DNA from 3 places in the Paenibacillus sp. NPDC058071 genome. Region 1 is predicted to be linked to each of the others. Evidence: riboswitches for the same ligand, from Rfam matches in the RefSeq annotation. Region 1 holds a riboswitch; each other region holds the start of a gene.
What was found. Region 1 has a riboswitch for cyclic di-AMP ahead of ACFVTB_RS19400 (KamA family radical SAM protein). Riboswitches for the same ligand answer to the same signal wherever they lie in the genome.

Region 1 (3,277 bases):
TGATCAAGCGGCCAACGGAAAACTCAAGCCCGAGATAGAAGAGCAGGAACAGTACGCCGATTCTGCCGAGGAAATCGATGAAAGGGGCGCTTTCGATAAAACGGAAGTCGAGAATGCCGAATTTAGGTGCGTGCGGCCCGACGGCCATCCCGATGAGAATATAGAACGGGATGACCGAAAAGCGCAGCTTTGCGGAAAGGAGCCCGACTAAGGCAAGCAGGATAACGGCAAGACCAATTTCCAGCACCAAGTGATCCATAATTATACGCTCCCGTTAGAAAGGAGATGTTTTAGCTTCTTTAGATGCTGGCGTTCGCCAGCCACAATGAGAGTCGTATCCGCTTTGAAAATATAGTCGGGGCCAGGGTTAATATGTTTTTTCTCTTTTTCTACTACGGCGATAATGGTTGTGCCCGTTTTTTGACGGATATTTGCTTGGCCAATTGTTTTGCCGATGCATCTGGAACCATGCTCCACCTTATACCATTCGATCGTCAAGTCATCCAGCGCCACTTCGATCGTCTCCAGCGCTTTCGGCTTATAGGTTATACCGCCGATAATAGCCGCAATATGACGGGCTTCGTCGTCGTCCAGAGACACCATGGATATGCTGTCGTCCGGATCCTCATAGTCGAAGTGGTACAGCTCGCGTCTTCCGTCGTCGTGGATGATGATGACAAATTTGTCGCCGCCTCTTGTCTGCAACTGATATTTACGTCCAATGCCCGGTAAATCCGTTTCTCTAATATCCATGCCAGCACTCCTATTCTGCACGCTTATAGTATTTATATAAAGGATTCCGGCATAGATGCCATAAATATGGCCTAACTATAGCTGGAAAATGTCATCATCTATCGAACATTCATTGACGGTTGCTTTCAAACCGATATAAAATCTAAGGAATAAATAGAGATGTAATAGGAGGAGAGAAACAGATGAGTTCTACGGTTAAACAAATTTCTCCTTTGGTGGAGGCGCTCGGTTTGAAGCCTCATCCCGAAGGCGGATGGTATAAGGAAATATGGAAGGCTTCGTTCGAAATTCCGCAGCAAGTGCTAGGGGCTCCTTATAACGGTCCGAGATTTGCCGCTTCGTCCATTTACTACTTACTGCATCCGGAAGAAATCTCCGATTGGCATACCGTTCATTCGGACGAGCTATGGCTGTGGCACTCGGGCAGCCCGATTGCGCTGACGCTGGGCGGTACCGGAGATAAACCGGAGAAGCGCGAAGAAATTATTCTCGGCGGAGACATTCTGAACGGTCAGCAGCCGCAAGCGCTGGTGCCCGGTGCGGAATGGCAAATGACGCGTCCGCTGGGCGACGAGCCGGTGCTGGTATCCTGCGTCGTTGCTCCGGGCTTTCACTATGACGATTTCAGACTGATCGGCAAATAAGAGGACGGCGGAGCCGGTCCGAGACGCAGCGCATCTTTGGAAAACGATGTTCAAGCGGCCCGGTCCGGCTTCGTTTTTTATGTCCATAAATAGGGCGGCGAGATCGGCCGATTTGTCTGAATTGACTGTAAAGTTTGACAAATGGCCCTTTTTCGATTTAGACTGTTAGTACGCTTAATTTTCGGCTATGCGCCGGAAAGCGGGGGAACCAAACGCAAGTGGGGCGAATAAATTCCGCATATCGTGTATGCAGAGTTTTAGGGTGACCATCTACCCGAGTCCGTCAGCTAACCTCGTCAGCAGTGGATGGGTCAAATTCAAGTTTATTTTTATTTTGTGACCCCTACAGATAGATTCGTATGGGTTTTTTTGCGTTTCTTGGACCCCCCACTGGTGGAGCGTGCACCACAAATTCTGTTTGAAGGAGGAGTTTGTATGCCGCAGCCAAAGTACATCATCGATCTTGACCGCATTGCATCCATACCGAGCGAGGAGCGTCAGAAGCTGAAGCCGATTACGGATAAGTTCGCGTTTCGCGTTAACGACTACTATTTAAGCCTGATTGATTGGGACGATCCCAACGATCCGATCCGCAGACTCGTCATCCCGAATGAGGGCGAACTGCTCGAATACGGCAAATGGGACGCTTCCGACGAGGAAGCCAATTATGTCGTACCGGGGTGCCAGCATAAATACGGGACGACCGCACTGCTCATCGTCTCCGAAGTATGCGGCGCTTACTGCCGATATTGCTTCCGTAAGCGGCTGTTCCGCAACGACGTGAAGGAAGCCGTTTCGAATGTAGAGCCAGGACTCGCTTACATCGCCGAGCACCCCGAAATCAATAACGTATTGCTGACCGGGGGAGACAGTCTTATCCTCGGTACTCCCAAACTAAGAAGCATTATCGAGCAGCTTAGAGCGATCGATCATGTGAAGATTATCCGATTAGGCTCCAAAATCCCCGTATTCAACCCGATGCGCATTTATGAGGACGAAGCCTTGCTTGATTTGATCCGCACTTATTCCACCGTAGAGAAACGCATTTATGTCATGGCGCACATTAATCACCCTAGAGAAATTACGGCCGAAGCGTGCAAAGCGTTCAACGCGCTGCATGAGGCCGGCGCGATCGTCGTCAACCAAACGCCGATTATTAAAGGCATTAACGACGATCCCAAGGTGCTGGCGGAGCTGCTCGACCGGCTGTCATGGGCTGGCGTAACGCCGTATTACTTCTTTATCAACCGCCCGGTAGCGGGCAACTCGGATTTCGTCGTACCGCTCAAGCGGGCTTACGAGATAGTAGAAGAAGCCAAGGCGCTTACTTCAGGTCTCGGCAAGCGGGTCAGGCTGTCCATGAGCCACGCTTCGGGGAAAATCGAAATCCTTGCTATTGAAGATGGCAAAGCGTATTTAAAGTACCATCAGTCGAAGTATGGCCATTACGGCCGCTTTATGATGCTGGATTGCCCGGAAGATGCCGCCTGGTTTGACGATTTACCAGGCAGCGAACAGTATTGGAAACCGGTGCATGAAGCTACATTGGTGTAACAGCATTTAACGTAAGCGAATAATGGGAATGGGACTGTCAGGGCGATAAGCGGCAACGTGAATCGCAGCGGACGGTCCCTTTTTTGCCGTATTCCATAGACAGAAGGGATGCCCGACAGTATGATTGGCAGTATACGGCGTGGAACGGAGCGCCGATTCCAGAAGGAAAGTCGAAGGGATCCTACATCATGCGCGAGTCCTTATGGACCAAAAATTTTATTTTGCTTACCTGCTCCAACCTGTTCTTGTTTCTAGCTATCGAGATGCTTCTGCCTACCTTGCCTGTTTTTGCGGCCGAACAAGGAAGCAGCGAATCGCAAATCGGC
Region 2 (3,277 bases), on a different contig from region 1:
AACGCCCTCGCTCGCTTTGAAACGCGTACGTACGCCTCAGACGCAACGCACAGCGTCATGCGATCCTCATCTAGCATCGCATGACGCGAACGAAATATCGGTGTCCACACCTCTGCATGCCAAACACTTATAGTGCCCTTAACGGCCCGCAGCTCGCATTGACCCGTATTCGCCTGCTTTTCGACTACGTCGAAGAAGGCTTGTTCGGACCAAGTACGTATACGGTGTAGCCTTTCTTTCTGCCGAACTTATTGGCAATGTTGGAGTTGTCGAAGTATACGTCGATCTTATTGCCTTTAATGGCACTGCCCGTATCTTCCGCTCTGCGGAAGCCGATGCCTTCGATATACACCCACCAACCGATCGGAATGATCTTCGGATCGACGGCAATCGTTCTGCCTTCGCGCACCTTCGTGCCCGATGCGGTAATCCCGTAATCCGGGTGATCCTCATCTTTGCCGGTCGATTCCACGTCCGCCGTATACGCGGTGAGCGTTACGTTCTTAATGACCTTCTTCGCTTTAAACGTTACGCCGCCTTTTGTTTGCGTCGTTACGCTTGGGCTGTTGTTCGAGAGCGTGTGAACCTTCGGCTCCTCTTTCTTCGTGCCGATCGCGACAACCTGATTGACCGCTTTCGCTTCCACCACTTTGCCGACGACCTTCGAAGAAACGAGAACGCCATTCTCATACTGCCGCTCCACTCGTTCAACGACAACGCCTTCTTTGCCGGTTTGCACCAGCTTTTCCTTGCCTTCTTCGAGACTCGGGTCTTTCTTCTTCACGATCGCAAACGGCATAGCCCGCTCGCTCTCCGATACCTGCTTGTCGACGCGAGTGACTGTTACCGCCATCGAATCAGCCACTGCCGTATTCAGCGAAGGCGTGACCCGATCTTGCTTGCGAAGTTGAATATCTAATTCACCAATCGCCGCCTGTACCGTCTTTTTCGTCGTGTACACCGTTGATACCTTGCCGTCGGCCTTTACAACGATCGGAACCGCCTGATTAATCTCGATACGGTCTCCGTCCTTAATCGTCGAGCCAAGAGGGATCGACACCTCATCGTACTCGCCAATCGTAATGGCTTGTTCATCCAGTAAATGTTGCAGGACCCATTCCTTTGTTTTCACAACGGTTTCTTGTCCATTCACAACTACCGATACGCTTTTCTCAGCTGTACCGTACAACAACATCAAAAACATGAAAGTCATAGCGATTGAGATAATGGCACTTAGTAAAATCAAACGCAAGTTTTCACGCTTCCATCGCAATGCGAAAGAGATGCTGGATGATCGCTTCCCATGGGTTTCCTTAGCTTGGATAATGCCCACTTCATCGGTCCTCCTTACATAGCCCCGCCGCCCTTGAGTGACGCATGACATCTTTTGACGCGACTATTTGAGTATATTGGCGTGCCTTACACACGCTCCAGTATCACTCGCGCTATCCCTCGATTCGTCCTAAGCCGACCGTCACCCGAAATTCAGGTAAACAAAAAGAAGCCGTCGACAGAGGATCTGGATCGTGGCTTCCCGGAAAGTCAAATAGACATCAGGAAATGATACATGCACGAGATTGATCGCTCTCTATATTCGCTTACGAGGTTAGCTGTCGGGTTCGGGCAAGAGAGTTGCCCTATCGACGGAACGAATGCTCATGGCAATCGCCGCCAAATTCACCCCATCAAGCTATACGACTAACGGATTCTGTAATCGGCTCCGCTGCGTTTCGCATTGATCAAAGCGTCCGGGATGCTCGGGCCATATTGAGGCCGCAAACCGGATGCTTGGTTCCCCCGTTTTCCATTCGGAAATTAAGCGTGAACTGGAAATCCAATACAATAAATTAAAGCTCTGAAATGAATCATACCTTCACGAGCGGCAAGTTGTAAAGAACCGATAAAAGACGATTTAAGCTAAATTTCTGGATTATGAGGGAAAAGAGAACCGATTTCAGCGATAAAAAACAGTTTTTTCGCTTGAAAGGTCATCCATACTCTCTTTTTTGGCTGCTTTTAAACAATTCCAAAACATTTTTTACCGTTTTCCATTGTAATTATTGCTATTTCCTCCTTACTTTTTCCTGTTATTTCAGCTGCAGCGTCGGCTACATAGGATACATAAGCGGACTCATTCCTCTTCCCTCTAAATGGATGCGGTGACAAATAAGGGGAGTCTGTTTCGATTAATAAACGGTCAATTGGAACCCTTTCCAAAACCTCTTTAGGCACCCTTGCATTTTTGAACGTGACCGGCCCTCCGAACGAAATATAGAAGCCCATATCGAGACATTTTTTCGCCGTTTCCCAGCTGCCGGAGAAGCAATGCATAACCCCTCCGACTTCGGAAGCTTGCTCTTCTTGTAAAATTTTAACAACATCCTCGTGAGCATCGCGATTGTGAATGATGATCGGCTTGTTAACTTTCCTCGCCAACCGGATTTGCTCGCGGAATACGTGATGTTGAACCTCTTTCGGCGACGTATCCCAGTGATAATCCAGTCCGATTTCACCGATTGCCACTACCTTCTCATGCGAGCAGAGCCGTTCGATCCAGTCCAGATCCTCGGGCTTCATCTCTATGCTGTCAACCGGATGCCAACCAACTGCCGCATAGATAAAATCATACTGTTCTGCAAGCGCTATCGTTGTCGGAATTGTCTCCCGATTAAAGCCGATATTCACCATTAATTCGACGCCGGCAGCACGCGCTCTTTCGATGGTTTCCGTGCGATCATCGTCGAATTTCGTGGAGTCCAAATGGGTGTGTGTGTCGAATAAACCAATCATGTTTGTACGTTCTCCTTCTATTATATGTGTGCATGCTTACGTCTAAGGAAAAACCTTTCGAGCCCTATAGTTTGAACAATTCGCGAACCTCCGGGCTTAGCCTGTCGGCAGCCGCAAGCAGGGGCTCTTCTGGATAGTACAAATGGTACTCGCCCTGATGCAATCCCGTTATAGAACGAACAATGTCGGATTTAGCGGAGATCTCGATGAGCCTCTCCTCATCTTCCAGCAGCAAAATCGGCGTTTTTTCTTCCTTACCGCCTTTTTTCGAGTCTGGCCGGTAGACATCGTAGGGCTGATCAAACGGAAAATCAATCTCCATATGATAGTCCGGATTAAGGCCGATTTGAACGAATTGGCGATGCGCTTCTTCTATTAAAGTGTCTGCAGGATCACTGACCGTAATGTACTTGTATAATCTGCGATTTAGAAACCGTCGACACAGCTCGGAGAGCAGCTCGTCGGATTCGTCCTCCCATTGAATAAA
Region 3 (3,277 bases), on a different contig from region 1:
TCGCTCATTGCTTTGGCCACCACCCGCTTCACGCCCAAATCCTTCAATAATATCGTCGTTAAAATGCTCGCTTGAATATCGTCTCCAATCGCCACGACGCCGCAATCGAAGTTACGCGCGCCGAGTGAGCGCAGCGCCTCTTCGTCCGTACAATCAGCTGAAACCGCGTACGTAAGCACGTCGCTCATCTCCTGTACCGCTTCTTCGCACTTGTCGATGCCAAGCACCTCATGCCCAAGCTGAATCAACTCTCTCCCCAAGCTGGACCCGAATCTGCCGAGGCCGACGATGACAAACTGGTGATTCTTCATTCCTCTCCCATTCCCCTATCCGATCGTAATTTTCCCCTCGGGATACCGGTACAGCTCTTTCTCTGTTTTTGGGCCGAGCGCATATGCAAGCGTCAACGGGCCAAGCCTGCCGGCAAACATCGTAAACATAATAATCACTCGTCCGAAATCGGTCAGGTGCGGCGTCAAACCGGCGGATAGACCAACCGTGCCGAAAGCGGATGTCGCTTCGAACAATATTTTCATAAACTGCTGATCTTCCGTCGTCGAGAGCAGCATCGTGACGAAAATGACGAGCGCCACCGACAGCATCGTAATGGTCAGCGCTTTATAAATCCGGTCTTTCGCCAGCCGATAACGGAACATCACGATATCTTGCCGTCCGCGCACCATGGCCAGCACCGCTCCGATCAGCGTAGCGAACGTGGTCGTCTTGATCCCGCCGCCAGTCGAGCCTGAGGACGCACCGATAAACATCAATATAACGGTAAAAAATAAAGTCGCTTGCCGCATAGCCGAATAATCGAGCGTATTCGCTCCAGCTGTGCGGGGCGCAACTGACTGGAAGAGAGAAGCAAGCACTTTCTCGCCCGCATTCAAGGAACCGAGCGTATTCGCGTTTGAAAACTCGAAAATAAAAATGACGATCGCCCCAACTGCGATAAGCAGGCCGGTAGTCGTAAGGACCACTTTGCTGTGCAGCGTCAGCTTGCGGCAGTTCCGCCAATCGAGCAAATCCGAGATGACAACGAAGCCGAGACCGCCTAAAACAATAAGCAACATAGACACAATATTAATCAGCGGATCGCCGACATAGTCCGTCATACTGCGAAACTGGCCGAAAATATCAAAGCCGGCGTTATTGAACAACGAAACGGAATGGAATAGGCCGAAGTATATCGCTTTTCCGAGCGGCATATCAAAAGCGAAGCGGATAGAAAGCAGCAGCCATCCGGACGCTTCGATCAAAAGCGAATAGACAATGACTTTGCGCACCAGCTTCACGATGCCCTGCATGCTCGTCTGATTCATCGCTTCCTGCAAAATCAGACGCTCCCTCAGCGAAATTCGTTTGCGCAGCATGAGGGCGATCAGCGTGCCCGTCGTCATGAAGCCCAATCCGCCAATTTGAATAAGCAGCAGCAGAATGATCTGCCCTGGCGTCGAGAAGAACGTGCCGGTATCAACAACGGCAAGCCCGGTTACGCTAACTGCAGATGTAGCCATAAACAAAGCGTCGAGAAAACGAAGCTCCGCGCCTTCGCTTAGCGCGAGAGGGGTCATCAGCAGTACAGCGCCTATTAAAATAATGACCGCAAAACCGGATACAAGGATCCGCGGCGGCGACCATTTGCGAATATCAAAAAAGGATAACATGGATTGCGCTCCCCGGCTGTAGAGCCGTTATGGTGTAATTTGGGCATAAAAAAAGCACCGGACGCTCAATGCCGCTGCGATGAGTTCCTGTTCCACACAGCCTGCGAGGTTAGCTGACGGATTCGGGCCTGGACAGGCGGCCCTATTCGAGCGGTTCGCTTCGTATGACGAATGCGCGCCGCCGAAATTCACCCCGTGCTGACGGACAAGCCGGCAGCGTTATGGTTCCCCCGTTTTCCAACGGAAATTCGGCTGTTCTATTCGATTATCGATAACGATTATAATCCTATTTCATTCGTTTTACCAACCAAGCAAATAGCAGAATTTCGCCGAAATTAGTTCAAATTAGCCCGCCCTTGATTCGTGAGACGTTCAACGCTGTCCCAATGTCGTTATTTCTCTCGTTTTCAAACCTTTTAACCAGATTTGCGGCTGTCAAGCATTGGATATTTCAGACTGTCATATGTTATTGTTACAGAATGGCTGTCCATTACGCATTGAAAACAAGGGCTCAATAGCCGCAGGGCGAAATTAAAGTCAGAGGTGAAGCATGATTCATTCCATTGAAAAGCATGATTGGAAGCGATTTATAGTAGCCGCTCTTATCGGTTTGCTTATATTTATCGCAGCACAGCTCATTCCGTTGGCCGGCGGGGAAGCTTCCAGCGATGTAACATTCGCTAAAGCGATTGCCAAAAGCGAAGCCGAAGCGGCTGCCCGCTCCTTTTCCAAACAGCAGTTCGGGCTAGCGGCGCAGAGTGCCGATGTCATCCATCAAACCGACAGCTTGGCAAGCGGTTATTTCTCCAAAGAAAAAAAGCTCGGGGAATATGAAAAAAAATACAGCAGCAATTTTCCAACCGATGCGTTTCAAGTGCATTTGAAGCTGGAGGACGGCAGCAACGCATTCATCTACGTACATATGACCAGCAGCAGCATCGTCGGCTGGCATTGGAAAACGGGATTTGCCGTGAATGAACAGCCGCTGATTGCCGCGGCCGAAAGCTTCGCCGTTTCGAAAGGCTTTAGCAAAGAGCAGTTGACCGATCGTTACGTGAACGACGATGGAGAGGTCGTTTTCCATCCGTCAGGCTATAAGCTGGCCGACGCCTCCTTGAACCTGACTGTCGGCGTCCGGCAGCTGAACGGAGACGAGTGGACGGTTACGCGTTATAAGCCTGTATTTGAACCGCCTGCCGACTATACGGCCCACGTTAAAAAACAGCAGGATATTGCAGGCTCTATATCTGTTGTCAGCCTGATCTACATGTACGTGTTCACGCTGGTGCTCGCAATCATTTACGCGGTTTTGTACCGGCGTAATACGACTTTTAAGCGGGGAATCGCGATCAGTCTGATTTTCACTTTTTTCTATATCTTTAATAACTTAAACCTGTTAGACGGTGTTAAAGCACAGCTAGGCGAGCAAGCGACCACTCGTTCCTCGGAGATTGCGATGATGTTCGTAACCGCCCTCATGCTGCTGCCCATCGGCGTTGCCGTCTACTTCTCGCTTGTTGCCGGCGACGGCATGTGGCGCTCTTGGAAAAAGCCGCTTTGGTCCGGGTTCCGTGAACGCGGCTACGGCGATCACGTCTGGCGCAGCGTTG

Region 2: linked by a shared signal. The riboswitch ahead of ACFVTB_RS25850 (resuscitation-promoting factor) and the one ahead of ACFVTB_RS19400 (KamA family radical SAM protein) in region 1 are both predicted to bind cyclic di-AMP.
Region 3: linked by a shared signal. The riboswitch ahead of ACFVTB_RS06855 (TrkH family potassium uptake protein) and the one ahead of ACFVTB_RS19400 (KamA family radical SAM protein) in region 1 are both predicted to bind cyclic di-AMP.

Annotation. Positions count from the first base shown of each region.
Region 1 is NZ_JBHVSK010000012.1:70,487-73,763, reverse strand. Features, by position in the region: gene ACFVTB_RS19415 (cation:proton antiporter) at 1-259, opposite strand, end outside; gene ACFVTB_RS19410 (cation:proton antiporter regulatory subunit) at 262-753, opposite strand; gene ACFVTB_RS19405 (cupin domain-containing protein) at 936-1,397, shown strand; cyclic di-AMP (ydaO/yuaA leader) riboswitch at 1,559-1,714, shown strand; gene ACFVTB_RS19400 (KamA family radical SAM protein) at 1,833-2,951, shown strand; gene ACFVTB_RS19395 (MFS transporter) at 3,140-3,277, shown strand, end outside.
Region 2 is NZ_JBHVSK010000024.1:10,472-13,748, reverse strand. Features, by position in the region: gene ACFVTB_RS25850 (resuscitation-promoting factor) at 185-1,333, opposite strand; cyclic di-AMP (ydaO/yuaA leader) riboswitch at 1,580-1,832, opposite strand; gene ACFVTB_RS25845 (TatD family hydrolase) at 2,017-2,790, opposite strand; gene ACFVTB_RS25840 (HD domain-containing protein) at 2,855-3,277, opposite strand, start outside.
Region 3 is NZ_JBHVSK010000003.1:313,963-317,239, forward strand. Features, by position in the region: gene ACFVTB_RS06850 (potassium channel family protein) at 1-311, opposite strand, end outside; gene ACFVTB_RS06855 (TrkH family potassium uptake protein) at 327-1,667, opposite strand; cyclic di-AMP (ydaO/yuaA leader) riboswitch at 1,751-1,931, opposite strand; gene ACFVTB_RS06860 (CPBP family intramembrane glutamic endopeptidase) at 2,218-3,277, shown strand, end outside.